Regions from separate parts of the Kitasatospora sp. NRRL B-11411 genome, predicted to be linked through region 2. Evidence: riboswitches for the same ligand, from Rfam matches in the RefSeq annotation. Region 2 holds a riboswitch; the other holds the start of a gene.

Region 1 (16,048 bases), on a different contig from region 2:
CCCAGGATGGTGTCGCCCGGCTGGATCAGCGCGAACATCGCCGCGGCGTTCGCCTGCGCGCCGGAGTGCGGCTGCACGTTGGCGTGCTCGGCGCCGAACAGCTCCTTGATCCGGTCGATGGCGATCTGCTCGACCACGTCGACGTGCTCGCAGCCGCCGTAGTACCGGCGGCCGGGGTAGCCCTCGGCGTACTTGTTGGTGAGCACCGAGCCCTGGGCCTCCATGACCGCCACCGGGGCGAAGTTCTCGGAGGCGATCATTTCCAGGGTGGTCTGCTGGCGGTGCAGCTCGGCGTCGACCGCGGCGGCGATCTCCGGGTCGAGCGCGTGGAGGGACTGGTTCAGGACCGTCATGAGGGGGTCTCCCGGTCAGGCGCCGGTGAAGGCGGTGTAGCCGTCGGCGTCGAGCAGCTCGTCGGTCGCCTCGACCCGGACCTTGAACAGCCAACCGCCCTCGAAGGGCTCCGAGTTGACCAGGGCCGGCTCGTCGATGACGGCCTGGTTGACCTCGGTGACCACGCCGGTGGCGGGGGAGTAGAGGTCGCTGACCGACTTGGTGGACTCAAGCTCGCCACAGGTCTCACCCGCGGTGACGGTGTCACCCACCGCAGGGAGCTGGACGTAGACGATGTCGCCGAGGGCGTCGGCCGCGTGCGCGGTGATGCCGACCGCCGACACCCCGTCCACGGCGGCGGTCAGCCACTCGTGCTCCTTGGTGTACTGCAGGTGCGTGGGGTTGCTCATGACGTCATTCTCCAGGATCGCGGGAGGGGAGGGCGCGGCCGTCCGCTGGGCGGACGAACCGGAAAAGGACTGTTCCGAAGGGGCGCGGGGGTCAGCGGGCGCGCTTGTAGAACGGCAGCGCGACGACCTCGACCGGCTCGGCCTTGCCGCGCACGTCCACCGCGACGGCGGTGCCCGGCTCGGCGTGGGCGGCGTCCACGTACGCGATGGCGATCGGCTTGCCCAGGGTCGGGGACGGCGAGCCGGAGGTGATCCGGCCGATCACGGCGCCCTCGGCGTCCACCACGGAGTACTCGGCGCGCGGGACGCGCTTGCCCTCGGAGACCAGGCCGACCAGCTTGCGGGGAGGGTTGGCCTCGGCCTGCGCCGCGGCCTCCTCCAGGGCCTTGCGGCCGACGAAGGCACCGTCGTTGGTGGTCTTGTCGAAGCGCACCACCCGGCCCAGGCCCGCGTCGAACGGGGTCAGTTCGGTGGACAGCTCGTGCCCGTACAGCGGCATGCCGGCCTCCAGGCGCAGCGTGTCGCGGCAGGACAGGCCGCACGGGACCAGGCCCTCGGCGGTGCCGGCCTCGGTCAGCGCGGTCCACAGGTGCTCGGCGTCGGCGGGGGCGCAGAACACCTCGAAGCCGTCCTCGCCGGTGTAGCCGGTGCGGGCCAGCCAGACCTGGCGGCCGGCCACGGTGGCGGGCAGCAGGGCGTAGTACTTGAGGCCGGGCAGGTCGGCGTCGGTCAGCTTGGCCAGGATGCCGTTGGCCTCCGGGCCCTGGACGGCGAGCAGCGCGTAGGCGTCCCGGTCGTCGCGGACGACGGCGTCGAAGCCGGCCGCGCGCTCGGTCAGCGCGTCCAGCACCACCTGGGCGTTGGAGGCGTTGGCGACCACCAGGTACTCGTCCTCGGCGGTGCGGTAGACGATCAGGTCGTCCAGGATGCCGCCGTCCTCGCGGCAGATCATGGTGTAGCGGGCGCGCAGCACGCCGAGCGCCGAGATGAAGCCGACCAGCGCGTGGTCGAGCAGCTCGCCGGCCTGCGGGCCGGAGACGGTGATCTCGCCCATGTGCGAGAGGTCGAACAGGCCGGCCCGGGTGCGGACCGCGAGGTGCTCCTCGCGCTCGCTGCCGTAGCGCAGCGGCATGTCCCACCCCGCGAAGTCGGTCATGGTGGCGCCGAGCGAGCGGTGCAGCGCGTCGAGCGCGGTCAGGCGGAGGGACACGACAGGACTCCCGGGATCTGGAAACGGGCAGGCTGGGGCGAATCTCCCCCATCTGTCGTCGAACCTGAGAGCTTCGCCGCCTCCTGACAAGGATGGCGGCTTGCACCGTGGGTGGGCGCACGGCGCGGCCGTGTCCACTTTCCAGATCTGCCTAGCCCGGGCGGTAGGGGTGCCTGAGAGATTCCGGGGAGGACTTGCTCCTTCGGCGCCGGTCGCGGCCTGAGCAGGCCGTTCCGGCTCTCCCGCGCGGGTTCGAGCGGCCGGTATGAAGTTTGGGCGGGCCCATCATGGCATGCCGGGGGCACCCGGTGGGAGAGGGGCCCGGTCACACCCGCGCACGGGGGGCGCCCGCGCGCCGCTAACCTGATCGCAACCGCGGATGTGGAGGGGCGAGATGGGGTTCCCGCTGGACGGGGCGCTGGAGGGCGGGGCCTGGCCGGCCAACGAGCTGGAGCAGGTGCTGACGGCCGCGCTCGGCGACCCCGGGGCGACGCCCCGGGTGATCGAGGTGCTGGCCCGCAGCCAGGTGTGGATCCCGCTGCCGTCCGGCACCGCGCCGGACGCCGACTCGCTGGACCTGCCGACGCTGGAGCTGGCCGGCGCGCCGTACGTTCCGGTGTACTCCTCGCAGGAGCAGTACCTGCAGCACTGCCCGGGCATCCCGTTCGCGATCGCCCCGATGTGGGAGTTCGCCCGCGGGCTGCCGCTGGGCATCGGCATCGCGGTCAACCCGGAGGCGCCGGTGGGCATCCCGGTGCCGCCGGAGGGCGTCGGCGAGCTGCGGCGCGGGCCGCGCGGCGAGCAGTGGGAGGCGCAGGGGGTGGCCGAGGGCGCCCGGGTGGCGCTCAAGGAGCCCGAGCCGCACCAGGAGCCGTACGCCTTCCTGGCCGCCGCGACCGGCGAACTCGTCGCGCTGCCGGGCGTCCTGACGGCCCGTCGGGCGCTGGCCCGGGTGGAGGGCGAGGCGACCCTGCTGTACGTCGGCGTGCAGCTGGACCCGGCGGCCCCCGCCGACCCGGCCGAGGTGAACACCGCGCTGGGCCGGGCGCTCGGAACCGCGCCGCCCAGCTGGGGCGTCCACCTGGTGCTGCTCGACCTGGTGGCCGACCCGGTGGTGGAGTGGATGCTGGGGCGGGTGCAGCCCTTCTACGTGCGGCCGTGACGGCGGATCCGGTCCGGCGCGCGGGGCCGGCGGCATGACGGCCGCCGGGTCCGCCCCATAGGGTTGCCCGGTACACCGGAGCACGGCGGAACGGACGACAGAGAGTAGGGCGGCGACGTGACGGGAGCGGTCGGCGACCCGGGGGCGGTCGAGCGCGCCCTCGCAGCAGTCGCACCGGAACGCTGGGAGGCGTACGAGGGGCTGCTGCGCGCCCTGGCCGGCGGGCAGGTCTGGATGCTGCTGTGGCACGGCAGCCCCGGCAGCCCGGACGCCCAGTACGGGAACATGGACGTCGGCGGGCACGGCTACGCGCCCTGCGCGACCTCCCCCGGGCAGCTCGCCGCCAGCGGCTGGACGCGCGCCCACGAGGTGGTCTCCGGGCCGGAGATCGCCGCCTCGCTGTACCGCTCGCGCTGGGGCCTGTGGCTCGACCCGCACCGCCCCGGCGGCGGCGTCGGCGTGCCCTGGGCCGACCTGCGGCGGATCGCGCTCGGCCTGGACCGGCTGCCGGCCGGCCCGCTGCGGATCTCCGAACCCCCGGTGCAGGGCTCGCCGTTCTTCTCCGTGCTGGAGCAGCAGGCGGGCGAGGTGCGGCCGCTGCGCTCGCTGCGCCGGGCCTGGGTGCAGCCGGTGCTGGGCGAGGGCTACCTGGCGATCGGGCTGGACCTGTACGACGCCTCGCCGCCCTCCGTGGAGGCGGCCCGGGCGCTGGTGCAGCGGGCCGCCGCGCAGGCGCCCGACGGGCCCGGCGTGTCCACCGTGATGATGGCGGACGAGTACGACCCGGTGGCGATGTGGATGTGGGCCAACGCCCGGCCGTTCTTCGACCGGCAGGGCGCCCCGCAGGCCCAGCCCACCGGCTTCGGTTACGCAGCGCAACCACCGGCCGGGCCCACCCAGGGGTGGCCGCAGGCGCCCTGGCCGGGTTATCCGGGCCGTTGAACCTACCCTGACGCTCCGTCGAAAAACCCCCGCCCCGACCTTTTCCCCGGTCGGCGGGGGTTTTTTGCCACCTCATGATCTACGCGCGCCATCCCTTGTGCCACCTGGCGTTTTCCCGCCAGTGGCGGGGTGTCGTCAGTGCGCCCCTTGACGGACACGTAACAGCTGTGTGAAGAGCGATATGCGCGCGCAACGGAAGTGCATGCGGACAGATCACAGTTAGGCATCCTTCGGCATGGGGGTCTTCCGCCGGGTACGTCCCATGACAGAGAGTGCTGCGCAATGCGGAGCGCGAGCCGAACCTCACGAAGGTGAACGCGCCCCCGCCAGAGCATGAACCGCACGACGCGTTTCTCCGTGCGGCAGCACCGTGCACTTCGGAGCCCCTCCCCGCCGGGGAGCGGCCCCGCTCGGCGACCTCCGACCCGGAGGCGACCCGGGGGAACCCGCACCACCAGCAACGCCCTGCTTGCTCAACGCACTTCTGCACCGCCGCATCGGCGTCCGGCACCACCGAACCGCTCTGCACTTCCGCACCGCACGCGACTCCGTGGGCCGGCCACCGTCGGCGAGGGGAACGAACTGACTCATGACCACACCCACCGAGACCTCGGGTCCGGCGGCCGGCGCGCAGCCTGACGGCTCGTCAACCACCGAGCCGCCCAAGAAGATCGAGGGACGCTCACCCGGCCGCATCGCCTGGGAGCGCCTCAAGCGCGACAAGGTCGCCCTGGCCGGCGGCGCCGTGGTGATCCTGCTGATCCTGGCGGCCGTCCTGGCACCGGTGCTCACCGCGCTGTTCGGACACCCGGTCGACGAGCCGCACCCGGACCAGATCAACCCCGACCTGGGCCTGCCCAAGGGCTCGTTCGGCGGCATCAGCGGCGACTACCTGCTCGGTGTCGACCCGACCTTCGGCCGCGACGTGTTCTCCCGGATCCTCTACGGCGCCCGGATCTCGCTGCTGGTCGCGCTCGGCGCGGCCGTGGTGGCGATCACCATCGGCGTGGTGCTGGGCATCATGGCCGGCTACTTCGGCGGCTGGGTGGACTCGGTGATCAGCCGGGTGATGGACGTCCTGCTGGCCTTCCCGCAGCTGCTGTTCAGCATCGCCCTGGTGTCGGTGATCCCCAACTCGGTGCTGGGGCTGGGCGACACGACCGTGCGCGTGATGGTGCTGATGACGGTGATCGGCTTCTTCGGCTGGCCGTACATCGGACGCATCGTCAGAGGCCAGGCGATGTCGCTGCGCGAACGCGAGTTCGTCGACGCCGCCCGCAGCCTCGGTGCCGGCCGCGCGCACATCCTGTTCCGCGAACTGCTGCCCAACCTGGTGGCGCCGATCCTGGTCTACACGACCCTGATCATCCCCACCAACATCCTGAACGAGGCGGCGCTCAGCTTCCTCGGGGCCGGCGTCCGGCCGCCCACCCCGTCCTGGGGGCAGATGCTCTCGGACGCGGTGGGGATCTACCAGGCGGATCCCACCTACATGGTGATCCCCGGTCTCGCCATCTTCATCACCGTGCTCGCCTTCAACCTCTTCGGTGACGGCCTGCGTGACGCTCTCGACCCCAAGGGCAACTGAGCCCGCAATTCTGGAGGTTCCCCAACCCATGAAGCGAAACAGGACGCTCGCGGCCGCCGCACTGGTGGTCACCCTCGCCCTCACCACCGCCGCGTGCGGCGGCAGCAAGGGCGGCGGCACGGGCGGCGACAACGCCTCCGGCAAGGCCGGTGCGGCGGGCTTCAACGCGGCGGCCGAGAAGAAGGTGAACCCGTCCGACAAGAAGGGCGGCACCCTCAACCTCTGGACCACCACCGACGTGGACTCGCTCGACCCCGGTCGCGCGTACTACGCCTCGGTGTGGAACTACGAGCGCTTCTACACCCGCACCCTGCTCGCCTTCGACGGCAAGCCGGGCAAGGAGGGCCTGCAGCTCGTCCCCGACCTGGCCTCGGCCAAGCCGGAGATCTCCGCCGACGGCAAGACCTACACCTTCAAACTGAAGCCGGGCCTGAAGTTCGAGGACGGCTCGGTCATCACCTCGAAGGACATCAAGTACGGCATCGAGCGCATCTTCGCGCAGGACGTCATCTCCGGCGGCCCGACCTACCTGATGAACGAGCTGGACCAGGGCCAGGGCTACAAGGGCCCCTACACCGACAGCGACCCGAACAAGCTCGGCCTGAAGTCGGTGCAGACCCCGGACGACACCACCATCGTCTTCACCCTGGCCAAGCCGAACTCCGACTTCCCGTACCTGCTGGCCATGGGCTCCGCCGCCCCGGTCCCGCAGAAGCTGGACACCGGTGCCCAGTACGGCCAGAAGCCGGTCTCCTCCGGCCCGTACAAGTTCAAGTCGGTCGAGCCGGGCAAGGAGTACGAGCTCGTCCGCAACGAGAACTGGGACCCGGCCTCCGACCCGTTCCGCAAGGCGCTGCCGGACACCGTCAAGCTGACCGTCACCACCAACGCGGACGACATGGACTCCCGCCTGCTGGCCGGCACCGCCGACCTCGACTGGGCCCAGACCGGCCTGTCGCAGGCCGCCCAGGTCAAGGTGCTCCAGGACCAGTCGCTCAAGGCCAACACCGACGACCCGTACAACGGCTTCATCCGGTACATCACGATGGCCCCGTCGGTCGCCCCGTTCGACAACCAGCACTGCCGCAACGCGGTGCTCTACGCGGCCGACACCACCGCCCTGCAGACCGCCCGCGGCGGCTCGGTGGCCGGTTCGCTGTACGGCTCGATGCTGCCCCCGAACATCCTCGGCTCCGACGACTACGACCCGTTCGGCCTGACCAAGGGCAAGCCGAACCTGGACAAGGCGAAGGAAGAGCTGAAGGCCTGCGGCAAGCCGGACGGCTTCAAGACCACCATCGCGGTGCGCGGCAACAAGCCGAAGGAGGTCAACTCCGCGGTGGCGCTGCAGACCGCGCTGAAGGCCGTCAACATCGACGTCACCGTCGACCAGTACGACGGCAAGCTGATCTCCTCGGTGATCGGCGCGCCCGACGTGGTCAAGTCCAAGGGCTACGGCCTGATCGTGATGGGCTGGGGCGCCGACTACCCGACCGGCTCCGGCTACCTGCAGCCGCTGGTCGACGGCCGCTTCATCACCCAGAACGGCAACAACAACTACGCCGAGATCAACGACCCGGAGATCAACGGCTGGTTCGACCAGGCCGCCCAGGAGACCGACCCGGCCAAGGCCGCCGACCTGTACAAGAAGATCAACCACAAGGTGGTCGACGGCGCCTACTACCTGCCGATGGTCGCCGACAAGGCCCTGAACTGGCGCAACCCGCGCCTGACCAACGTCTACATCTCCGACGCCTTCGGCGAGGTGGACTTCCAGGCGCTCGGCGTCTCCGACGGCAAGTGACCTGACCTCCCCTAGTTCGCACCGCTAGTCCGAAGGGCAGGTGAAGGCCCTGCCCGGGCCGGCCGCGGCGCCCCCACCGGGGCGTCCGGCCGGCCCGCGGCAGGGCCGACCGCAGTGCTCGTGTATCTCGTCAGGCGACTGATCAACGTCGCCTTCATGCTGTTGGTGGTCGCCGCGGTGACCTTCGGCATCTTCTTCATGGTGCCGAAACTCACCGGAACCGATCCCGCGATGCTCTACGTGGGCAAGATCGCGGACAAGGCGGCGGTCGAGGGAATCCGCCACAAGATGGGCCTCGACAAGTCGATCATCGAACAGTTCTGGCTCTTCCTGCGCGGGGTGTTCGCCGGCCGCGACTACAACGCCGGCACCGACATGACCCACTGCGCGGCCCCCTGCCTGGGCTACTCGTTCAAGACCGAGCAGGCGGTCTGGCCGCTCCTGCTCAACCGGGTCGGCGTCGACGTCTCGCTCGCGGTCGGGGCCTCCGTGCTCTGGCTGGTCTTCGGCACCGCCACCGGCGTCATCTCGGCGCTGCGCCGCGGCACCGCGCTGGACCGCATCACCATGACCGTCGCGCTGGCCGGCGTCTCGCTGCCGATGTACTTCACCGGCCTGGTCGCGCTCGCGCTGTTCGTCAACCAGCTCGGCTGGTTCCCCAACAGCTACACCGACTTCGCGGACGATCCGGTCTCCTGGTTCCAGGGGCTGGTGCTGCCATGGGTGACCCTGGCGTTCCTGTTCGCCGCGACGTACGCCCGACTCAGTCGGGCCACCCTGCTGGACGTCCTCGGCGAGGACTACATCCGCACCGCGCGGGCCAAGGGCCTCAAGGAACCGGTGGTCATCGGCAAGCACGCCATGCGCTCCACGCTGACCCCGATCCTGACCATCTTCGGCATGGACCTCGGCGGCCTGCTCGGCGGCGCCGTGCTCACCGAGAAGACCTTCAACCTGCGCGGACTCGGCTACGAGGCGGTCACCTCGATCCAGTCCAGCGACCTCCCGGTGATCATGGGCGTGACCCTGTTCGCCGCGTTCTTCATCATCATGGCCAACCTCGTGGTGGACATGCTGTACGCCGTCGTCGACCCGCGGGTGAGGCTGACATGAGCAACACCGACAAGCCCAACCTGGCCGACAAGCCCTTCCTGTCGGTCCGCGACCTGAAGGTGCACTTCCCGACCGACGACGGACTGGTCAAGTCCGTCAACGGGCTCAGCTTCGACCTGGAGCGCGGCAAGACCCTCGGCATCGTCGGCGAGTCCGGCTCCGGGAAGTCCGTCACCTCGCTGTCGATCATGGGACTGCACCGCACCGGCACCAAGCGCGGCGCCCCGCAGATCACCGGCGAGATCTGGCTCGACGGCGAGGAGCTGATCGCGGCCGGCCCCGACCGGGTGCGCAAGCTGCGCGGCCAGAAGATGGCGATGATCTTCCAGGACCCGCTGACCGCGATGCACCCGTACTTCACGGTCGGCGCCCAGATCGTCGAGGGCTACCGGGCCCACCACCCCGGCGCCTCCAAGAAGGAGGCCCGCACCCGGGCGGTCGAGATGCTCGACCGGGTCGGCATCCCGCAGCCCGACAAGCGGGTCGACAACTACCCGCACGAGTTCTCCGGCGGCATGCGCCAGCGCGCCATGATCGCGATGGCGCTGGTCAACGACCCCTCGCTGCTGATCGCCGACGAGCCGACCACCGCCCTCGACGTCACCGTCCAGGCGCAGATCCTCGACCTGATCCGCGACCTGCAGAAGGAGTTCGGCTCGGCGGTCGTCATCATCACCCACGACCTGGGCGTGGTCGCCGAACTCGCCGACGACATCCTGGTCATGTACGGCGGCAAGCCCGTCGAGCGCGGCCCCGCCGCGACCATCTTCGAATCCCCCGAGCACCCCTACACCTGGGGCCTGCTCGGCTCGATGCCCCGCCTCGACCGGGAGCTCCAGGACCGGCTGATCCCGGTCAAGGGCACCCCGCCGAGCCTGATCAACGTGCCGTCCGGCTGCGCCTTCCACCCGCGCTGCCCGTACGCCGAGCTCACCGGCGGCCGCTCCACCAGCGAGGTGCCCGTGCTCGCCGAGGCCGCGCCCCGGCACCACGCCGCCTGCCACCTGCCGATCGCCGAACGCCACCGGATCTTCACCGAAGAGATCGCGCCCCGGCTGTGAGCACGTACCACCCATTTGGAGAGCAGCGATGACGGACAGTCAGGCGGCGGTGCCGCAGCTCGAGAAGGTGCCGGCCCAGGCGCCCGGGCCCGACCGCGAACCCCTGCTGAGGGTCACCGGACTGACCCGGCACTTCCCGGTCACCAAGGGCCTGCTGAAGCGCCAGGTCGGCGCGGTGCGGGCGGTCGACGGCATCGACTTCACGGTCAACGCCGGCGAGACCCTCGGCGTGGTCGGCGAGTCCGGCTGCGGCAAGTCCACCATGGGGCGCCTGGTCACCCGGCTCGACGAACCCACCGGCGGGAAGATCGAGTTCGACGGCAGCGACATCACCCACCTGGGCGTCGCGGCGATGCGCCCGTACCGCCGCGACATCCAGATGATCTTCCAGGACCCGTACTCCTCGCTGAACCCCCGGCACACCATCGGCACCATCGTCGGCGCGCCCTTCCGGCTGCAGAAGATCAGCACCGAGCACGGCGTCAAGCGGGCCGTCCAGGACCTGCTGGAGCTCTGCGGCCTCAGCCCCGAGCACTACAACCGCTACCCGCACGAGTTCTCCGGCGGCCAGCGCCAGCGCATCGGCATCGCCCGCGCCCTGGCGCTGCGCCCCAAGATGATCGTGGCCGACGAGCCGGTCTCCGCGCTGGACGTCTCCATCCAGGCCCAGGTGGTCAACCTGCTGGACGACCTCCAGAAGGAGCTCGGCCTCACCTACCTGATCATCGCGCACGACCTCTCGGTGGTCCGGCACGTCTCCGACCGGGTCGCGGTGATGTACCTCGGCAAGGTGGTGGAGATCGCCGACCGGGACGCCCTCTACGCCCGGCCGATGCACCCCTACACCAACGCCCTGATGTCCGCGGTGCCGGTGCCCGACCCGCGCCGCAAGGAGCGCCGCGAGCGCATCCTGCTCACCGGCGACGTGCCCTCCCCGCTCAACCCGCCGTCCGGCTGCCGCTTCCGCACCCGCTGCTGGAAGGCCCAGGACGTCTGCGCGAGCGAGCAGCCGCCGCTGGCCACGGTGTCGACCGGGCACCAGGTGGCCTGCCACTTCCCGGAGAACGCGGGCGAGTAGTTCGTCGTTCGAGGGTTCGAGAGTCCGTCCGGCGAGGGGGTTCCCCCGCCGGGCGGACTCCGTCGTTCGTGCGGGCCGGCGGGACTGACGGTGGCGGGTGGCAAGGTGAGGGGCATGCTGGAGATCGCGGTGCAGGACAGGTCGGGGCGGGTCGGCGTCCGGTTCTCGGAGGACGGACTCCGGGACCTGGTACGGGACATGGGGCAGTGGAAGGGCGCCTTCCTGGTGCTCCAGCGGGTCCCCGACCTGCCCGACACCTACGCGCAGGCGTGCCCGGAGCACGGCGCCTGGACGGTCGAGTACCGGGACGGCGCGCAGTCGCGCCACTTCGGGGCGCGGGTGACCGAGCTGGAGCGGGTCGCCGAACTGCTGGTCGGCTGGGCCCGGCAGGACCCGGACTGGGCGGCGGGGGAGGAGTGGGAGCGGATCGACTTCGGGCCCGACCCGGAGCCCGCGCCGCTCGAACTGCCGGAGGAGGACGAGGCGAGCCTGCTGGAGGAGCTGCGGCGCCAACTCGCGGGCGGGTACGCCACGTTGGACGGGCTGGCCGAGACCGCGCAGGAGTACCTCGTCCGGGACGGGCACCGGCCGGTCGGCGAGGAGCAGGCCAAGCAGCTGGCCGACCGGCTCTGGCTGGAGCGGGTCGCCGAGCAGCGCACCTGGACCGGCGAGACCGACCCGGAGCGGCTGGCCCGGGCGTTCGGCGCGCTGGAGGCGGCCGGGATCACCGCCCGGGAGAACTTCACCTGCTGCAGCAGCTGCGGCAACAGCGAGATCGGGGCGGAGAACCCGGAGGCCCGCGGCTTCGTCTACTTCCACTCCCAGAGCACCGGCCACGCCGCCGAGGGCCACGGCCTGTCGCTGCACTACGGCGGCTTCGACGGCTCGCCCGGGACCACCGCCGCGGTCGGCCACGAGGTGGCGGCCGCCCTGCGCGCCGTCGGCCTGACGGTCCGCTGGGACGGCGACCCGTCGCGGGCCGTCGAGGTGACCGGCCTGGACTGGCGGCGCCGGCTGGTCGGCTAGTACCGGGGGTGCGCCGGACGCGGCACCGGCCTCCGCAGGGCAGGCTGTCCTTCGTCCGGCGCAGCCCCCGGCCGGAGCTGTTGCCGGGGGCGGGGGCGGTGCCTTGACTGGAGCGGAATGTCCCGGCTCCCGTGCGAGGGTAGGTCACCATGCTGTCGGCCAGCAGTCTGTTCCAGGAGATCCACGACGACGACCAGGCGTTCCGGCTGTTCTGCTCGATCGCCGCGAAGGGCGAGGACCAGGGCGGCTGGGAGAACGGCCGGATCGCCCGGCTGGTGCCCGACCCGGAGCTGGCGCCCAAGGTGGCCCGGCACGGCGCCGACGAGGACAAGCACGGCCGGATCTTCAAGGCGCTGATGCACAAGCGCGGCCTGACCGAGCGGGACGTCCCGGACGACACCGACTACACGATGATCCTGGAGCGGCAGGGCATCGGCCTGGCGCACACCCGGCTGCGCCGCGACGAGCCGCTGACCGAGCAGGACGTGATCACGTACCTGGCGCACAGCCGGGTCACCGAACAGCGGGCGTCCGAGCAGATGCTGATGCTGAAGCGGATCTTCGGTGACCACCCGGAGCTGGGCCGGGCGGTGCGGATGATCTCCAACGACGAGGACAACCACCTGGCGTTCTGCCACGAGGAGCTGCTGCGGCTGGCGTATCACGGGCACGGCCGGGCGATCCTGGACACCCTGCAGTCCACCGCCCGGGCCGAGATCCGCACCTACCGGGACGTCAGCCTGGCCGTGATGGCGCACCTCGGGGAGCTGCTGCGCTGGCCGCGGGCGAAGTCGGCGGCGCTGGCGGCGGGCATCCACGCGGTGTACGCGTACGAGCGGGCGGGCGGCTGGCGGCGGATGACCACGCTGAGGATGCCGACCCGGCTGAACGCGCTGGGCGGGCCCGCGCCGCACGAGCAGTTCGCCTGACCGCCCGGCGGCGGGCGGCGGGAGGCCGGTGTGCACACTGACCAGGTGACCTCCGAGATCTTCCCGCACAACGTCCAGCAGACCCTCGACCTGGTGGGCATCTTCGTGTTCGCGCTGTCCGGCGGCCTGATGGCGGTCCGCAAGAACATGGACATCTTCGGCATCTGCGTGCTGGCCGAGGCCACCGCGCTGGGCGGCGGCATCCTGCGGGACCTGGTGATCGGGGCGCTGCCGGTGGCCGCGTTCACCAGCTTCGGGTACTTCCCCACCCCGCTGGTTGCGGGAGTGGTGGTGTTCTTCCTGCACCCCGAGGTGGAGCGGATCACCCGGGCGGTGATGGTGCTGGACGCCGCGGGCCTGGGCCTGTTCTGCGTCACCGGCACCATCAAGGCGCACACCTACGGCCTGGGCGCGATCGCCTCGGTGGCCTGCGGCATGCTGACCGCCGCGGGCGGCGGCGTGATCCGCGACCTGCTGGCGATGGAGCCGCCCTCGCTGCTGCGCTGGGACCGCGAGATCTACGCCGTCCCGGCGCTGGTCGGCTCCGCCGTGGTGGCGGTGCTGATCGCGGCCGGGCAGCTGACCCCGCTGAACGCCGCGCTGGCCGCCGTGGTCGCGTTCACCATGCGGATGCTGGCGCTCAAGTACGGCTGGCGCGCACCTCGTGCTTGGCACCGCAACGGTTCTCGCACCAGCGAGGAGTAGGCGAGCCGCCGTACGCCAGCGAGATCGCCTCGACCGTGCAGAGCAGCTCCGGCAGCAGCTTGCTGAGCTCGGTCACCGAGGCGATCCGGACCGGGGCGGAGATCGAGCAGGCGGCGATCGCGGTGCCCTCGGTGCCGGCGATCGGGGCGGCGATGCAGTTCACCGACTCCTGGTACTCGGCCTGGTCCACCGCCCAGCCGCGGCGGCGCACCTCGGCCAGCTCGGCCCGGAACTCCTCCGGGCCGCGGATCGACTGCGGGGTGCGGGCCGGGAAGTCGGCGCCCTCCAGGAAGGCGGCGAGCTTCTCGGCGGGCAGGTCCGCGAGCAGCACCTTGCCCGCCGCGGTCGCCACCGCGGGCGCCCGCTTGCCGATCCGGCTGGCCTCGCCGAGCCAGCTGCGGCCGTGGTTTGGGTACTTGGCCTCGACCTTGTCGAGGTACAGCACCTCGTCCTCCTCCAGCACCGACAGGTGCACGGTGTGCCCGTAGCGCTCGTTCAGCACCGCCAGGTACGGGGCGGCGACCTGCCGGATGTCGATGCCCTCCAGCGCCTGGTGGGCGAGCGCGAACAGCCGGCCGCCGAGCCGGTAGCGCTGGTCGGACTGCCGGTGGACGAACCCGTGCTCCTGCAGGGTGCGCAGCAGCCGCAGCGCGGTGGACTTGTGCACCCCGATCTTCGCGGCGGCCTGCTCCAGCGACGCCGGGCCCTCGCCGAGCGACGCCAGGATGGTCAGCGCGCGGTCGACCGTCTGGGACACGGCCCCTCCCTCTCACATCGGCGTGGCCGGAAGGCTAACGGCGCGTTGCAGAGGGTGCAATGGCCAAATCGTGACTCTTCCGCCGCCTACACTGGTTCCCGCTATGGCATACCTCGACCACGCCGCCACCACCCCGATGCTGCCCGAGTCGGTCGCCGCGATGACGGCGCAGTTCGGCGTCGTCGGCAACGCCTCCTCGCTGCACGCCGCCGGACGGCGGGCCCGCAGAGTGGTCGAGGAGTCCCGGGAGTCGCTCGGCGAGTCGCTGGGCGCCCGCCCCAGCGAGATCGTGCTCACCGGCGGCGGCACCGAGTCCGACAACCTGGCGGTCAAGGGCCTGTACTGGGCCCGGCACGACGCCGATCCGGCCCGCCGCCGGGTGCTGAGCAGCCCGGTCGAGCACCACGCGGTGCTGGACGCGGTGCACTGGCTGGCCGAGCACGAGGGCGCCGAGGTCGAGTACCTGCCGGTGGACGCGCTCGGCCGGGTGCACCCCGAGGCGCTGCGCGAGGCGATCGAGCGGGATCCGGGGACGGTCGCGCTGGTCACCGTGATGTGGGCCAACAACGAGGTCGGCACCGTCCAGCCGATCCGCGAACTCGCGGCCGTCGCCGCCGAGTTCGACGTGCCGATGCACTCCGACGCGGTGCAGGCGCTCGGTCAGGTGCCGGTCTCCTTCGCCGACTCCGGGCTGACCGCGCTCACCGTCACCGGCCACAAGGTCGGCGGCCCGTACGGGGTCGGCGCGCTGCTGCTGGCCCGCTCCGCCAAGCCCGTCCCGCTGCTGCACGGCGGCGGCCAGGAGCGCGACGTGCGCTCCGGGACGCTGGACGTGCCCGGCGCGGCCGGGTTCGCGGTGGCCGCCGCGCTGGCCGTCGAGCGGCAGCCCGGGTACGCGGCCGCGGTCGGCGCGCTGCGCGACGAACTGCTCGCGGTGGTCCGCGCGGCCGCGCCCGACGCGGTGCTCAACGGCGACCCCGGCGCCGACGGGCGGCTGCCCGCCAACGCGCACTTCTCCTTCCCCGGCTGCGAGGGCGACGCGCTGCTGATGCTGCTGGACGCGGCGGGCGTGGAGTGCTCCACCGGCTCGGCCTGCTCGGCCGGCGTCCCGCAGCCCAGCCACGTGCTGCTGGCGATGGGCGTCGACCCGGAACTCGCCCGGGCCTCGCTGCGCTTCTCGCTCGGCCACACCTCCACCGCCGCCGACGTGGCGGCGCTGGCCGCCGCACTGCCCGGCGCGGTGGAGCGCGCCCGCCGGGCCGGGCTGGTGCGCGCCGCCCGCTGAGGCCGGGCTTTCCTCCCGGGCGGAACCTTCTGCTACCGGACGTATTCTGGGGGCATGGACGCCCCCCTGCCCGAGCGCACCGTCCGCGACCTCACCGGGATGCTGGTGCAGGCCGCGCACGCGATGAACACCCGGCTGTCGCTGGCCCTGGCCGAGATCGACAGCTCCCCGCGCAAGCACTGCGTGCTGGTGCACGCCCTGGAGGGCGGGCGCACCCAGTCGCAGCTGGCCGCGATCGCCGGGCTGGACAAGACCACCATGGTGGTCACCGCCGACGAGCTGGAGCGCGACGGCCTGGCCGAGCGCCACCCGTCCGCGACCGACCGGCGGGTGAAGGTCATCCACGTCACGCCCGCGGGCGCCGAGCTGGTCCGGCGCGGCGAGGTGATCGTCGACCGGGTGCACGGGGAGGCGCTGGGCGAGCTGTCGGCGGGGGAGCGGCAGGTGTTCGTGGACGCGCTGGACCGGCTGCAGCGGTCGGCGGAGCTCCCGGCGGCGGGCGAGGCCGACGGGGTGCGCAAGCCGCGGCGGGCCCGGCAGGGATAGCCGTCCCGTTCAGGATCGTCTACTACAAAACTATCTGCTACGGTCTCTCTTATCGGGGGAGCGCGCCCACGCGTCCCCACGGAGGGGAGAGACCATGCC
Region 2 (15,255 bases):
CACCTCGGGGGTGCGGGAGGCCGGGCTGAAGGTCGTGGTGGACGCGGCGCACGGCAGTGCCGGGCTGGTGCTGCCGAGCATCCTGGGGCGGCTCGGGGTGGAGGCGCTGACGGTGGCCGGCGGCCTGGACGAGGCGCGGCCGACCGAGGACGCGGACTCGCGGCGGGCGGCGCTGGCCAGGCTGGGCGAGCTGGTGGCGTCCTCGCGGGCGGCGTTCGGCGTGCGGTTCGACCCGGTGGGTGAGCGGGTGTCCTTCGTGGACGAGCTCGGCCGGGTGATCCAGGACGACCGGGCGCTGCTGGTGCTGCTGGACCTGGTGGCGGCCGAGCGTCGCTCCGGGCAGGTGGCGCTGCCGGTGACGACGACGCGGATCGCCGAGCAGGTGGCGGCGTACCACGGCACCCAGGTGACCTGGACGACGACCTCGCCGGACGACCTGGCGAAGGCCGCGGCGGCGGACGGCACGATCTTCGGCGGGGACGGGCGCGGCGGCTTCGTGGTGCCCGAGTTCTCCGGGGTGCTGGACGGGGCGGCGGCGTTCGTGCGGCTGGTGGGCCTGGTGGCGCGGACGCAGCTGACGCTGAGCCAGATCGACGCGCGGATCCCGCAGGCGCACATCCAGAAGCGGGACATCGCCACGCCGTGGGCCGCCAAGGGCATGGTGATGCGCTCGGTGGTGGAGGCGGCCGGGAACCGGAAGCTGGACACCACGGACGGCGTGCGGGTGGTCGAGCCGGACGGCCGGTGGACGCTGGTCCTGCCGGACCCGGCGGAGGCCGTCACCCACCTGTGGGCGGAGGGCCCGGACGACGAGGCGACCGAGCGGCTGCTCGACGAGTGGGCCGCGGTCGTGGACGGCGCCGGGAGGTAGTGCGGGGGAAGTGAGGTGGGGGCGGGCCCGGCGGCCCGTCCCCACCCGCTTTTGTCACGATCCTGTGCCGAAACCGTCCTGCGGGGCCCGGGGCTGGTCGTGGGGCACCTCGTGGTCGTGAAACGATGTGGCGCATGCCAGCATCGCCGACGCCGAGTGACCCGGAGGGGCGCTTCCGCCGCCCGGACGCCTCGATGTCCCTGCTGACCACGGTCATGGAGCACTCGCTCGACGACGGGTACGCGGAGGCGGCCCGGGCCCGCGGGGCGGAGGGCAGTTCGCGGCTGCCGTCGACGGCCAAGGGACGGCTGGTGCTGGGCCTGGGCCTGGCGCTGGCGGCGGTCGTGGTGACGGTCGGGGCGGTGAACACGCACGCCGCGGCGCCCGTGCTGGCGAAGGAGCGGGACGCCCTGGTCAGCCGGGTGAACGACGCCAACAAAGCGGCGGACGAGCTGCAGCGGCAGGTCGAGGCGGACCGCGACAAGGTCGAGCGGGCCCAGGACGCGGCGCTGCAGAGCGGCGACGACAGCGGGGCGGAGCAGCTGGCGGCGCGGACCGGGACGGGGGCGATCACCGGGCCTGGCATCAAGCTGGTGATCGACGACGCGTCCGGGAGCGGTTCGGGCGGCAACGTCAGCGATCCGCGGAACACCGGCAGCTACGGCAAGGACGGGCGGGTCAAGGACCACGACCTGCAGTACGCGGTGAACGGGTTGTGGCTGGCCGGCGCGGAGGCGGTGTCCGTGAACGGGCAGCGGCTGACCGCGCTGTCGGCGATCCGGGCGGCCGGCGACGCGATCCTGGTGGACAACCGGCCGCTGGTGCCGCCGTACACGGTGCTGGCGATCGGGGACGGGGCGCGGCTGGCGCAGGCCTTCCAGGACAACGAGGGCGGCCGCTACCTGAAGATCATCCAGGAGAGCTACGGGATCCGTTCGACGGTGTCGACGCAGAAGTCGTTGACGCTGCCGGCCGCGCTGGGCGTGACGCTCCGGGTGGCCGGGCCGGAGCCGTCCGCGGAGGCGTCGGCCGAGCCGTCGGGGTCGCCGTCGCCGTCGGCGTCCGGTTCGGGGTCCGCCCTCCCGACGGCCCCGCCGTCCGGCGCGGTGTCGGGTTCGCCCTCGGGGGCGCCGTCGAAGTCCACGCGGTCGACCGCGACGAAGTCCACTTCCACTTCCACCGGAACAGGAGCTGCTACACCGTGATTGCCGTACTGGGTCTGGTGATCGGCGTGATCGTCGGCGTGTTCGTGCAGCCGGAGGTGCCGAACGCGGTGGTGCCGTACCTGCCGATCGCGGTGGTGGCGGCGCTGGACGCGGTGTTCGGCGGCGTGCGGGCGATGCTGGACGGGATCTTCGACGACAAGGTCTTCGTGGTGTCGTTCCTGTCGAACGTCGTGGTGGCGGCGCTGATCGTGTTCCTGGGTGACCAGTTGGGCGTGGGGTCGCAGCTGTCCACCGGCGTGGTGGTGGTGCTGGGCATCCGGATCTTCTCGAACGCTGCGGCGATCCGCCGGCACGTGTTCAGGGCGTAGGGAGCGGCTGTGAGCGGGGAGAAGGAGCCGCGGGAGCGGGACGAGGAGCAGCCGGAGCCGGCCGGGCCGGTCGAACCGGTGGAGCCTGCTGGGCCGACCGAGCCGGCTGCGGCGGCGGAGCCGGTCGAGTCGGCGGAGTCGGTCGAGCCCGAGCCGCCGGTGGCGGCGGCCGCGGGGCGGGAGCCGGTGGAGCTGCCCTCGGACGGGCGGACCCGGCTGAAGGCGGCGGTGTGGCCGCCGCGGGTGTCGCGGGGCCAGCTGGTGGTGGCGCTGCTGCTGTTCGCGCTGGGCCTGGCGCTGGCGATCCAGGTGCGCTCGACCAACGACCACAGCGAGCTGCGCGGGGCCCGCCAGGAGGACCTGGTGCGGATCCTGGACGAACTGGACGGCAAGCAGCAGCGTCTCCAGTCGGAGAAGACGCAGCTGGAGCAGTCCCTGGCGCAGTTGGAGAACTCGTCCAACCAGGCCAAGGAGGCCCAGGAGCAGACCCGGAAGAAGGCGGCCGAGCTGGGTGTGCTGGCGGGGACGGAGAAGGCCACCGGGCCGGGGATCGTGCTGACGATCGATGATCCCCAAGGGCAGGTGAAGGCGGATATGCTGCTGGACACCCTGCAGGAACTCCGAGCTGCGGGGGCGGAGGCGATTCAGATCAACGACGTGCGCGTGGTGGCCGGTACGTACTTCACCGACAACTCGTCGGGCGGCGGCGTGCAGATCGACGGGAAGAGCGTCTCGCAGCCGTTCCGCTTCACCGTGGTGGGCAACCCGCAGGACCTGGCTCCGGCGCTCAACATCCCCGGTGGCGTGGTGCGCAGCCTGGAGAACCACCAGGCGCGGGCGACCATCGTCCAGCAGCAGAAGGTGCTGGTGGACGCGCTGGCCGCGCCGAAGCCGTTGCAGTACGGCAAGCCGGCGGCGAAGTGACGGGGCGCGCTCCGTACGGTTCGTCAGCTGCGGGCAGCCCCCGGTGGTGGGTTTCCGCGGCGGGTCGGCGACACTGGGTCTTACCGTTCGTCAGTCCCCGGTCCGATGCCGGGCCCACCGCCACACCGAGCCTTGAACCCTGCCCCGCGGGCGGTTCTGTCACACGCAAGGGGATTCGCCCGTGAGTTTTTTCTCGAAGCTTTTCGGCCGCAACAAGAAGACGGCCGAGGCCCCGACCGCGCGCTACCGGCAGGAGGACGCCGGGGTGCCCCCGATGCGTCCGGCGCCGGACGGGCAGCGTCCGATGTACCGGGACGACGTGACCCAGGGCGCGGGCGTCCCGACCGGGCAGTTCGACGCGGGCTACGGCGCGTCGGTTGATTCGTCGGGCGGGCCGCGCATAGGTTTCGCGTCAGGACCCTCAACCTCCGGTGGAGGGTTTGCCCCGGACCCCTATGCCGGGCACGTCCAGTCGGGTGTGCCGCGCCAGGAGGCTGTGAACATGGCTGGCACCAGCCCGTGCCCGCGGTGCGGGAACCAGAACCCGGCGCAGGCCCGGTTCTGCTCGAACTGCGGGACCCAGCTGCGTGGCGGCGGTTTCCCGGAGGGCGCGGTGGAGACCACCTCGACCATCTCGATCTCCGGCATCGAGTCGTACGACCCGACGGCGACCTCGACGGGCGCCACGCCGGCGCTGTCGGCCGAGGTGATGGCGGCGATCGACGCGCTGCCGCCGGGCTCGGCGCTGCTGATCGTGCAGCGCGGCCCGAACTCGGGCAGCCGGTTCCTGCTGGACTCGGACGTGACCACGGCGGGGCGGCACCCGCAGGGTGACATCTTCCTGGACGACGTGACGGTGTCGCGTCGGCACGTGGAGTTCCGTCGGCAGCCCGACGGCGGCTTCTCGGTCGCGGACGTGGGCAGCCTGAACGGCACCTACGTGAACCGGGAGCGGATCGACGAGGTGCTGCTCAGCAACGGCGACGAGGTGCAGATCGGGAAGTACCGGCTGGTGTTCTTCGCCAGCCACCACCGGGGGTACTGACCACTTCTCCGTTTGGAGCCCGAGTGACCCCACAGATTCCTACCCCGTCCCTCGGGTCCTCGCCCGTGCCGGCCTCGCGCCGCACGGGCGAGGCGCGCCGGCGGGGTGACGAGCTGCTCTCGATCGGCGCGGTGCTGGCCTTCCTGCGGGACGACTTCCCGGAGGTGACGATCTCCAAGATCCGCTTCCTGGAGGCGGAGGGCCTGGTCGAGCCGCAGCGGACCCCGTCCGGCTACCGGAAGTTCTCGGCGGCGGACGTGGAGCGGCTGGCGTACGTGCTGCGGATGCAGCGCGACCACTACCTGCCGCTGCGGGTGATCCGCGAGCACCTGGACGCGATCGAGCGCGGCGAGCAGCCGCCGGCGCTGCCGGGGGCGGAGTCCCGTCCGGGGCCGCTGGAGGAGGCGGACCGGGAGCTGGCGACGGCGGCCGCCGGGGCGGGCGGGGTGCGGCTGGGCCGGGCCGAGCTGATCGCGGCGGCCGAGGCGCAGGAGCGGGAACTCGTCGAGTGGGAGTCGTACGGCCTGGTGCAGCCGGGCCCGGACGGCGGGTACGACGGGGAGGCGCTGCAGATCGCCCGGCTGGTGGCGGAGTTGGGGCGGTTCGGCCTGGAGCCGCGGCACCTGCGGGCGATGAAGGCGGCGGCGGAGCGCGAGGTGGCGCTGGTGGAGCAGGTGGTGGCGCCGCTGCGGCGGCACCGCAACCCGCAGACCCGGGCGCACGCGGAGGCGACGGCGCGGGAACTGGCCACCCTGTCGGTGCGGTTGCACGCGGCGATGGTGCAGGCGGGACTGCGGTCGCGGAGCTGAGCGGCCGGTGACGGCCGGGCGGGCGGCGGTCTCGATCGCGGTGGCCGCTGCCTGCTGCGCTTTCCTATCGGGGGCGCGCGCCATAGGGTTGCTGGTGTGAATGAGCTCGACGTCGTGGGTGTCCGGGTGGAGATGCCCTCCAACCAGCCGATCGTGCTGCTGCGGGAGGTCGGCGGGGACCGCTACCTGCCGATCTGGATCGGGCCGGGGGAAGCCACCGCGATCGCCTTCGCCCAGCAGGGCATGACCCCGGTGCGGCCGCTGACGCACGACCTGTTCAAGGACGTGCTCGGTGCGCTGGGGCAGCAGTTGACCGAGGTGCGGATCAACGACCTGCGGGACGGGGTGTTCTACGCGGAGCTGGTGTTCGCCGGTGGTGTCGAGGTGAGCGCGCGCCCCTCGGACGCGATAGCGCTGGCGCTGCGCACCGGTACGCCGATCTACGGGAGCGAGGAGGTGCTGGCGGAGGCCGGCATCTCGATCCCGGACGAGCAGGAGGACGAGGTCGAGAAGTTCCGGGAGTTCCTGGACCAGGTCTCGCCGGAGGACTTCGGGGGCGGCCCGCAGTAGCCGCCGCCCGGTGGTGCCGGGCCGGTCGGCGGCCCGGCCCGCGGGCGGCGCGCCGGGCCCGGTGGGCCGTCGGTGCGCTAGCCCGGTCGGCGGTCGGTCGCAACTCGGCTGGGCCGGAAAACCGTTCTGCTACCCGCACATGGGGCACGAATAACCACTCGATGGGGTGAAGTTTGTCGGAGCCCCCGGCGTGGCGATCGTTGACGGTGCTTTGGCGACTGCCTACCGTCAGGTGATGGCCCGCCGGACGGGCCACCCGCAGCCCGGGGCCCGGCAGGGCTCCTGCGGGTCCCGTGGGGCCTTGGGCGGAATGGACGGAGGTTGGCGATGAGCGGCACCGGCGACGAGACGCGTTCCGGAGCGCTGTGCGCGGTGCACCTGCCGCGGGCCGGCCGTGCTCTGATCGGACGGCCCTGGCGGCCGGAGCCCGAGGCCGAGGAACTGCCGAGGCTCGGTCGCTTCCCGGCCGTCCAGCCCGGGCAGCCCGCGATCGAGCGGCTCGCCCCGACCTCCGCGCTGGTCGGCTACCGCGGCCCGACGGCCTGCGCCGCCGCCGGCATCACCTACCGGCAGCTCGACTACTGGGCGCGCACCGGGCTGCTGGAGCCCTCGGTGCGCTCGGCGTACCCGGCGGGCGCGCAGCGGCTGTACAGCTTCCGGGACATTCTGCTGCTGAAAATCGTCAAGCGGCTGCTGGACGCCGGCGTGTCGCTGCAGAACATCCGGGTGGCCGTCACCCACCTGCAGTCCGCCGACCAGGCCGGACTGACCGGGCTGACCCTGATGTGCGACGGCGCGACGGTCTACGAGTGCACCTCGCCGCAGCAGGTGGTCGACCTGCTCAACGGCGGCCAGGGCGTGTTCGGCATCGCGGTCGGCGCGGTCTGGCAGGAGCTGGAGGCCACCCTGGGGCGGCTGCACGGCGAGCGCACCGACACCGGCGAGACGCTGGTGGGCAACGACCCGGGCGACGAGCTGGCGCAGCGCCGCAACCGCGCGGGCTGACCTGCCGGGCCCCGGGCGGGGAACCGGCGGGCGGGTCCCGCTCGTCCTCGTCCGTGTGTCAACGATCTTGAGGTGCGTGGGGCGGCGGACGCGGGCGGCGTGGCGCGCGGTGCGTCCGGTCGGCCGGCGGCGGCAGCGCCGCTGGTTCCAGGCGGTGGTGCTGTGCTCCGCGCTGGGGCTGGCGCCGAGCGCCTGGCTGTACCTGACCCAGTCCGCGAAGGTCGGCACGGTGGCCGACGCGCCCGAGGCGCCCGTCGCGGTGGTGTTCGGCGCCGGGCTGATGGACGGCGCGCCCTCCCCGTACCTGGCGCACCGGCTGGACGCGGCGCTGGAGCTGTACCGGGCGCACAAGGTCCGGGCGATCCTGGTGACCGGCGACAACGGCACCGTCCGGTACGACGAGACGGACGCGATGCGCGGCTACCTGATCGACCGCGGGGTGCCCGGGGTGCGGGTGGTCGGCGACTACGCGGGCTTCGACACCTGGGACTCCTGCGCCCGGGCGCACCGGATCTTCGGCGTCGACCGGGCGGTGCTGGTCAGCCAGACCTTCCACGTCCGGCGGGCGCTGGCGCTGTGCCGGGCGGCCGGGATCGACGCGTACGCGGTCGGGGTCGAGGAGCGGCACGACACCACCTGGGAGTACGGCGGGCTGCGGGAGATCGGCAGCGCGGCGAAGGCGGCGGCGAGCGTGCTGCTGCGGCCGGACCCGACGCTGCTCGGGCCGCGTGAGGACGGGGTGGCCCGGGCGCTTGCGGACGCGGACGCGAACGGCTAGTCCGCGGGAATGTCAGTGCGGCGCGGGATGATCGAGCGGTGCGGGCCGTGCCGAGCATCATCCACCTCGACATGGACGCCTTCTTCGCGGCGGTGGAGCAGGCGTCCAAGCCGAGCCTGCGCGGGAAGCCCGTCATCGTCGGCGGCCTGGGCGGGCGCGGGGTGGTCTCCACCGCTTCTTACGAGGCCCGCAAGTTCGGCGTGCACTCGGCGATGCCGATGGCGCAGGCCCGCCGGCTCTGCCCGAACGCGGCGTTCCTGACCGGCCGGTTCGACGCGTACCGGGCCAACAGCGAGATCGTGATGGGCCTGCTGCGGGAGCGCTCCCCGCTGGTCGAGCCGCTCAGCCTGGACGAGGCGTTCGTCGACCTGGAGGCGGGGCCGTACGGGGCCGCGCTGGCCAACGCGGCGACGCCCGCGGAGGGCGCGCAGCTGGTGCTCGCGCTGGCCGAGGACCTGCGGGCCGACATCGTGCAGCACACCGGGCTGACCGCGTCGGTCGGCGTCGCCGGGTCCAAGCTGATGGCGAAGATCGCCTCCGAGCGGGCCAAGCCGGACGGGCTGGTGCTGATCGAGCCCGGCTCCGAGCGGTCGGTGCTGGCCCCGATGCCGGTGCGGGCGCTGCCCGGGATCGGCCCCGCGACCGAACAGGCGCTGCGCCGGGCCGGGTTGACCACGGTGGCGGACTTGGCGGAGGCCGGGTTCGCGGAGCTGGTCGGGCTGCTCGGGAAGGCGCACGGCGCGGGCGTGTTCCAGATGGCGATCGGCTGGGACGAGCGGCCGGTGGTGCCGGACCGGGACGCCAAGTCGGTCTCGGTGGAGGACACCTTCGAGGTCGACCTCGCCGACCGGGACCGCATCCTGCGCGAGATCGAGCAGCTCGCCGCGCGGTGCGTGCGCCGCCTGCGGGCGGCCGGGCGCTCCGGGCGGACGGTGGTGCTGAAGGTCCGCCGCTTCGACTTCTCGACGCTGACCCGCTCCGAGACGCTGCGCGGGCCGACGGACGACGAGGAGGTGATCACCGCGACGGCGCGCCGGCTGGCGATGCAGGTCGACGTCACCGGCGGGGTGCGGCTGCTGGGCGTGGGCGTGGCCCAGCTCGCGGACTACACCCAGGAGGACCTGTTCGCCCAACTGGAGCGGGAGGAACGGGAGTCGGGGGCGGCCGCGGTGGTCGAGGAGGCGCTGGCGGAGGCGGTTCCGGCCGAGCCGGCGGCCCGCCGGTGGTGGCCCGGGCAGGACGTCACGCACCGCGAGTTCGGGCCCGGCTGGGTGCAGGGCAGCGGGGTCGGGCGGGTGACGGTGCGGTTCGAGACGCCGTACTCGGGGGTGGGGCGGGTGCGGACGTTCGCGGTGGGGGACGAGGCGCTGGAGGCCTCGGGAGCGCTCCCGCTCAGGCTGCCGCCCGGGTAGCGGCGAGGGCGCGGGGCGGGAGGAGAAAGCGGGAGGGCGGGGAAAGAGGACGGACCCCCGCGCCGATGCCCTTGGCGCGGGGGTCCGTCCGCTGCTCGCGCGTGTCCAGGACGCGAGGGGACGCCCGGTCAGGCGTCGGTCTTGGCGAGGGCCGGGGCGGCCTGCTCGGCGGGGACGGGGGCGGCCTTGACGGCGCGGATGGCGAAGGGGACGGCGGCGGCGATCAGGCACATCACGCCGGCCACCCAGAAGGCGTTCTGGTAGGCGTTCTCAGTGGGGAGCTGCACCGGCAGCGGGATCGGGAGCTTGAGGGTGTCGCCGGTGAGGATCGCGCTCATCACGGCGGTGCCGATCGCGCCGCCGACGGTGCGCAGGACGGCGTTCATGCCGTTGGCGATGCCGGACTGCTCGGCGGGGACGGCGCCGTTGATGTAGGCGGGCATCGCGGCGTAGGCGAGGCCGACGCCGAGGCCGAAGACCGCGGAGGAGAAGTAGAGGTCGAACTCGGCGCCGTGGCGCAGCGCCAGGTAGGCCATCGAGACGGCGCCGAGGAAGCCGCCGAGGACCAGCGGGAGGCGGGGGCCGCGGCGGGCGATCAGCAGGGCGCCGAGCGGGGCGGCGACCATCGAGCCGATCGCGGAGGGCAGCAGCATGATGCCGGCGTGCAGGACGGTGGCGGTGAAGCCGTAGTGGGCGAGCTTCTCCGGGGTCTGCGCGAAGTTGCTGATCACCATGAACGAGCCGTACATGCCGAAGCCGATCAGCAGGCCGGAGAGGTTGGTGAAGGCGACGGCGGGGCGGGCCATCATCGACAGGTCGACCAGCGGGTGGGAGACCTTGGACTCGACCAGGATCCAGAGCAGGGCGACCACGGCGGCGACGGCGAACAGGCCGAGGGTGCGGGTGGACGTCCAGCCCCAGTGGTTGCCCTGGCTGACGGCGATCAGCAGGGCGGAGAGCCAGCCGGCCAGGGTGAGCGCGCCGAGCGGGTCGGCGCCGCCCTCCTTGTCGGTGACCGGGTCGGCGGGCACCCGCAGGACCACCAGCAGGACCGCGATCAGGCCGAAGACCAGGCCCATCCAGAAGATCGACTTGTAGCTCCAGTGCTCCAGCAGCAGGCCGGTGGCGACCAGGCCGAGGCCGGAGCCGACGCCCATCGAGGCGGAGATCGCGGCGACGCCGCCGGTGACCTTGTGCCGGGGCAGCTCGTCGCGGACGATGCTGATCGCCAGCGGCAGCACGCCGCCGCCCGCGCCCTGCAGCACCCGGGCCACCACCAGCCAGGTGAAGGAGTGGGTGGCCACCGCGAGGCCGGAGCCGAGCACCAGGCCGGCCAGCGAGACCAGCAGCATGGGCTTGCGTCCGCGCAGGTCGCCGAAGCGGCCCAGCAGCGGGGTGAGGACCGCGGCGGAGAGCAGGTTGGCGGTCATCAGCCAGGTGACGCTGGAGCCCGAGACGTTCAGCTCGCGGGCCAGGCCCGGCAGGATCGGGACGACCGCGGTCTGCACCACGCTGAACGCCAGCATGGCGAGGATCAGGGCGGGCAGGACCCGGGCGCTGGTGGGCTTGGCGGCCGTGGGGGTGGGCTGTGGTGCCTCACTCACGGGGACTCCTCCGACGGTTGCTTCAGACAGGCGATAGTGCAGGATCTGAAATAACTTTGTCGGGAGATGCTTCACTCTGTCAAATATCGATTGGTGAAGCTTTGGCAAAGCGACGGCCCCGGCCCGCCGAAGCGGTCCGGGGCCGGGCAGTTGGCGAACCGTCAGGAGCGCAGCGGCTCCGGCCGGGCGTGCTCCGAGCTGCCGTTCGCGGCCGACGCCTGGGGCCTGCCCGCCGTCGGCGACTGCGGCTGCGCGTTCCACGGCTGGCGCTGCTGCGGCGCCTCGCCGTCCCCGCCGGCGGCCGCGTCGTGCACCTCCACCTGCTCGCGGCGCAGCTCCTCGCGGACCACCTCCTCCTCGGTGTACCGCTCGACCACCAGCCGCACCCGCTCGATCGGCGCCAGGTACTTGCGCACCACCGGGCGCTCCTCGCGCAGCGTGACCTCCTCGACCGCCTCGGCGATCTCCTGCTCGCTCAGCGCCGCCCGCTCCGCGTCCGACACCGGGATCCGCTCCACCCGCACCCGCTCGCGCACCACCGGCACCCGGCGCTCCACCTGCTCGGTGGTCACGTACTTGCGCAGCCGGGTGGTGCCCACCACGTGCCACTCGGTGCTGACGTCGATGCGCTCCTCGCGGCAGGTGATCTCCACCGGCGCGGTCGGCTCCACCGGGGCCGGCTGCGACTGCGACTGAGGCTGCGACTGCGACTGGGACTGCGGTTGGGGCTGGGCCTGCTGTGCCTGCTGGGGCTTGGCCGCGGTGAAGGCGGCCGGTGCGGCGGCAGCGGCGGCGGTCGGGGCCGGGGTCGGGGAGGGGGAGGAGGCGACGGTGCCGAAGTCGCGGTCCGGAGCGGCTGCGGCGGGCGCCGGCGCGGGCTCCTGGCGCGGGTGCTCCTTCGCGGCCTCCGCCGCCCCCGCCGTCCCGGCCGCCGCTGCCGCTGCCGCTGCCGCGGGCTTCGCCGCCGGGCCCGAACCGGCGTCGGCGCCGGTGTCCAGCCCGTAGTAGCGGTACAGCTGCAGCTCCTGGGCCGGCGAGAGGTGCTGGCCCACGCCGAAGTCCGGCGACTCCTTGATCAGCGACTTGTCGTACGGGACGCGCAGCTCCTCGCCCGAGAACTCGCTGGTGGTCAGCGGGACGAAGGCGTCCCGGCCGAAGATCCCGGTGCGGACGGCCGCCCACTCCGGTTCGCCGGTGGCGTCGTCCAGGTACACCTCGTCGACCGTGCCGATCTTGTCACCGTTCCGGTCGACCGCCTTGTGTCCGATCAGGTCGCGCGGATCGATATCGGTCTGCACGCTGTCCTCCAGTCCTGCTGCTCCTGGGAAGGTCCGTCCGGAGGCGGCCGGAGGAGCGTGCCGGGCCGCCACTCCACACCAAACGGCACGTAACGGACGGCGGCACTCCGGACACCGCCGTCCGGGGCAGATCACAGGGCCGCACCGGTGATCCGGGAGGCCCGCGCTGGTAACCTCGGAGGCGACCGCCGAGCCCGCTCGGGAGAGTCCCGAACCGGCCCGAACAGGCCGGACGCGGGACGCCGAAGGAGCAACCCCTCCCCGGAATCTCTCAGGCATCCGTACCGAACGGGACAGGTCACTCTGGAAAGCAGGGCAGGACCGTCGGCACCGGAGCCGACCGGCCCCCGCCCTCGCCGACGGTGCAAGCCGGACGGGCCCCGGCCCGGTCGTGCGAAGCTCTCAGGTACCGATGACAGAGGGGGAGGCTGACGGGTTCGTACGCCCAGGCGCCCCCACGGCCGCCGACCGCGTGCGTACCACCGCCGGTCCGCGACCAGGAGGCCCGACCCCCATGAACGCCCAGCCGACGCTCAGCGACCTTGAGCAGGCCAGCCCCTTCGAGCACCGCCACATCGGTCCCGACAGCGACGCCCAGCAGAAGATGCTGGCCCAGGTCGGCTACGCCTCCCTGGACGAGCTGTCCGACGCCGCCGTCCCCGACGCCATCCGCAGCCTCACCGCGCTCGGCCTGCCCGCCGGCCGCAGCGAGGCCCAGGTGCTCGCCGAGCTGCGCGAACTGGCCGGCCGCAACCAGGTCCTCACCTCGATGATCGGCCTCGGCTACTACGGGACCTTCACCCCGCCGGTCATCCTGCGCAACGTGCTGGAGAACCCGGCCTGGTACACCGCCTACACCCCGTACCAGCCCGAGATCTCGCAGGGCCGCCTGGAGGCGCTGCTCAACTTCCAGACCATGGTCGCGGACCTGACCGGCCTGGACACCTCCGGCTCCTCGCTGCTCGACGAGGGCACCGCCGCCGCCGAGGCGATGGCGCTGGCCCGGCGGGTCACCAAGAACAAGCCCGGCGTCTTCCTGGTCGACGCGGACACCCTGCCGCAGACCCTCGCCGTGATCCAGACCCGCGCCGAACCGACCGGCGTCGAGGTCGTCACCGCCGACCTGAGCGACGGCATCCCGGCCGGGATCGCCGAGCGCGGCGTGTTCGGCGTGCTGCTCCAGTACCCGGGCGCGTCCGGCGCGGTGCGGGACCTGAAGGCCGTCATCGAGCAGGCGCACGGGCTCGGCGCGGTCGTCGCGGTCGCCGCCGACCTGCTCGCGCTCACCCTGCTGCGCTCGCCCGGCGAGCTCGGCGCCGACATCGCCTGCGGCACCTCGCAGCGCTTCGGCGTCCCGATGGGCTTCGGCGGCCCGCACGCCGGCTACCTCGCGGTGCGCGCCGAGCACGCCCGCAACCTGCCCGGCCGCCTGGTCGGCGTCTCCGTCGACGCCGACGGCAACCGCGCCTACCGGCTCGCCCTGCAGACCCGCGAGCAGCACATCCGCCGCGAGAAGGCCACCTCCAACATCTGCACCGCGCAGGTGCTGCTCGCCGTGATGGCCTCCATGTACGCCGTCTACCACGGCCCCGACGGCCTCGCCGACATCGCCCGCCGCACCCACCGCTACGCCGCCGCGCTCGCCGCGGGCCTGCGCGCGGGCGGCGTCGAGCTCGCCCACGGGGCGTTCTTCGACACCGTGACGGCGGTCGTCCCCGGCCGGGCCGACGAGGTCGTCGCCGCGGCGCTGGCCGGCGGCGTCAACGTGCACAAGGTCGACGGCGACCGGGTGTCCGTGTCGTGCGACGAGACCACCACCCGCGAGCACCTGGCGGCCGTGTTCGCCGCGTTCGGGGTGTCGGCCGAGGTCGCCGAGGACGCGGACGCGCTGCCGGCCGGGCTGCTGCGCGAGGACGAGTACCTCACCCACCCGGTCTTCCACAGCCACCGCTCCGAGACCGCCATGCTGCGCTACCTGCGCCGGCTCTCCGACCGGGACTACGCGCTCGACCGCGGCATGATCCCGCTGGGCTCCTGCACCATGAAGCTCAACGCGACCACCGAGATGGAGCCGATCACCTGGCCCGAGTTCGGGCAGCTGCACCCGTTCGCGCCGGTGGAGCAGGCCGAGGGCTACCTGACGCTGATCCGCGGGCTGGAGCAGCAGCTGGTCGAGGTCACCGGCTACGACGCCGTGTCGATCCAGCCGAACGCCGGGTCGCAGGGCGAGCTGGCCGGCCTGCTGGCCGTCCGGGCGTACCACCGGGCCAACGGGGACACCCAGCGCGAGGTCTGCCTGATCCCCTCGTCGGCGCACGGCACCAACGCGGCCTCGGCGGCGATGGCCGGCATGCGGGTCGTCGTGGTGAAGACCCTCGCCGACGGCGACGTGGACGTCGAGGACCTGAAGGCGAAGATCGAGCAGCACCGCGAGCAGCTCGCCGTGCTGATGGTCACCTACCCGTCCACCCACGGCGTGTTCGAGACCGAGATCACCCGGATCTGCGAGCTCGTCCACGAGGCCGGCGGCCAGGTGTACGTCGACGGCGCCAACCTCAACGCGCTGGTCGGCCTCGCCAAGCCCGGCAAGTTCGGCGCGGACGTCTCGCACCTGAACCTGCACAAGACCTTCTGCATCCCGCACGGCGGCGGCGGCCCCGGCGTCGGCCCGGTCGCGGTGCGCTCGCACCTCGCGCCGTACCTGCCCAACCACCCGCTGCAGGCCGAGGCCGGCCCCGCGACCGGCGTCGGGCCGATCTCGGCCGCGCCCTGGGGCTCGGCGGCGATCCTGCCGATCTCCTGGTCGTACGTCCGGCTGATGGGCGGCGAGGGCCTCAAGCGCGCCACCCAGGTGGCCGTGCTGAACGCCAACTACATCGCCAAGCGGCTCGCCCCGCACTACCCCGTGCTCTACACCGGCCCCGGCGGGCTGGTCGCGCACGAGTGCATCATCGACCTGCGGCCGCTCAGCAAGGAGACCGGCGTCAGCGTCGACGACATCGCCAAGCGGCTCATCGACTACGGCTTCCACGCGCCGACCATGTCGTTCCCGGTCGCCGGGACGCTGATGATCGAGCCGACCGAGTCCGAGGACCTGCACGAGATCGACCGCTTCTGCGAGGCGATGATCGCCATCCGCGGCGAGATCGAGAAGGTCGGCGCGGGCGAGTGGGCGGCGGACGACAACCCGCTGCGCAACGCCCCGCACACCGCGTCGATGCTGGCCGGCGAGTGGGCGCACCCGTACACCCGCGAGGAGGCGGTCTTCCCGGCGGGCGTCAACCCGGCGGACAAGTACTGGCCGGCGGTGCGACGCATCGACGGCGCGTACGGGGACCGGAACCTGGTGTGCTCGTGCCCGCCGATGGACGAGTACGACGCGTAGCTGACGGCGGAAGCCGCCCG

Evidence for each region. Region 2 has a riboswitch for glycine ahead of gcvP (aminomethyl-transferring glycine dehydrogenase). Riboswitches for the same ligand answer to the same signal wherever they lie in the genome.
Region 1: another riboswitch for glycine. It lies ahead of gcvT (glycine cleavage system aminomethyltransferase GcvT); the one in region 2 lies ahead of gcvP (aminomethyl-transferring glycine dehydrogenase).

What each region holds. Positions count from the first base shown of each region.
Region 1 is NZ_JOGH01000039.1:30,662-46,709, reverse strand. Features, by position in the region: gene glyA (serine hydroxymethyltransferase) at 1-353, opposite strand, end outside; gene gcvH (glycine cleavage system protein GcvH) at 369-743, opposite strand; gene gcvT (glycine cleavage system aminomethyltransferase GcvT) at 835-1,953, opposite strand; glycine riboswitch at 2,105-2,208, opposite strand; gene IH44_RS0119295 (enhanced serine sensitivity protein SseB) at 2,348-3,115, shown strand; gene IH44_RS0119290 (enhanced serine sensitivity protein SseB C-terminal domain-containing protein) at 3,233-4,057, shown strand; gene IH44_RS0119285 (ABC transporter permease) at 4,647-5,645, shown strand; gene IH44_RS0119280 (ABC transporter substrate-binding protein) at 5,674-7,449, shown strand; gene IH44_RS0119275 (ABC transporter permease) at 7,564-8,562, shown strand; gene IH44_RS0119270 (ABC transporter ATP-binding protein) at 8,559-9,623, shown strand; gene IH44_RS0119265 (ABC transporter ATP-binding protein) at 9,652-10,701, shown strand; gene IH44_RS0119260 (hypothetical protein) at 10,816-11,727, shown strand; gene IH44_RS0119255 (hypothetical protein) at 11,877-12,656, shown strand; gene IH44_RS0119250 (trimeric intracellular cation channel family protein) at 12,702-13,361, shown strand; gene IH44_RS0119245 (IclR family transcriptional regulator) at 13,297-14,118, opposite strand; gene IH44_RS0119240 (cysteine desulfurase family protein) at 14,222-15,403, shown strand; gene IH44_RS0119235 (MarR family winged helix-turn-helix transcriptional regulator) at 15,458-15,949, shown strand; gene IH44_RS0119230 (MFS transporter) at 16,044-16,048, shown strand, end outside.
Region 2 is NZ_JOGH01000128.1:135-15,389, reverse strand. Features, by position in the region: gene IH44_RS0134000 (mannose-1-phosphate guanyltransferase) at 1-871, shown strand, start outside; gene IH44_RS41850 (DUF881 domain-containing protein) at 997-2,076, shown strand; gene IH44_RS0133990 (small basic family protein) at 2,073-2,405, shown strand; gene IH44_RS0133985 (DUF881 domain-containing protein) at 2,415-3,329, shown strand; gene IH44_RS44845 (FHA domain-containing protein) at 3,511-4,374, shown strand; gene IH44_RS0133975 (MerR family transcriptional regulator) at 4,440-5,183, shown strand; gene IH44_RS0133970 (bifunctional nuclease family protein) at 5,280-5,753, shown strand; gene IH44_RS0133965 (MerR family transcriptional regulator) at 6,081-6,758, shown strand; gene IH44_RS0133960 (vancomycin high temperature exclusion protein) at 6,835-7,536, shown strand; gene IH44_RS0133955 (DNA polymerase IV) at 7,575-8,948, shown strand; gene IH44_RS0133950 (MFS transporter) at 9,077-10,552, opposite strand; gene IH44_RS46915 (PRC and DUF2382 domain-containing protein) at 10,714-11,850, opposite strand; glycine riboswitch at 12,040-12,147, shown strand; gene gcvP (aminomethyl-transferring glycine dehydrogenase) at 12,365-15,235, shown strand.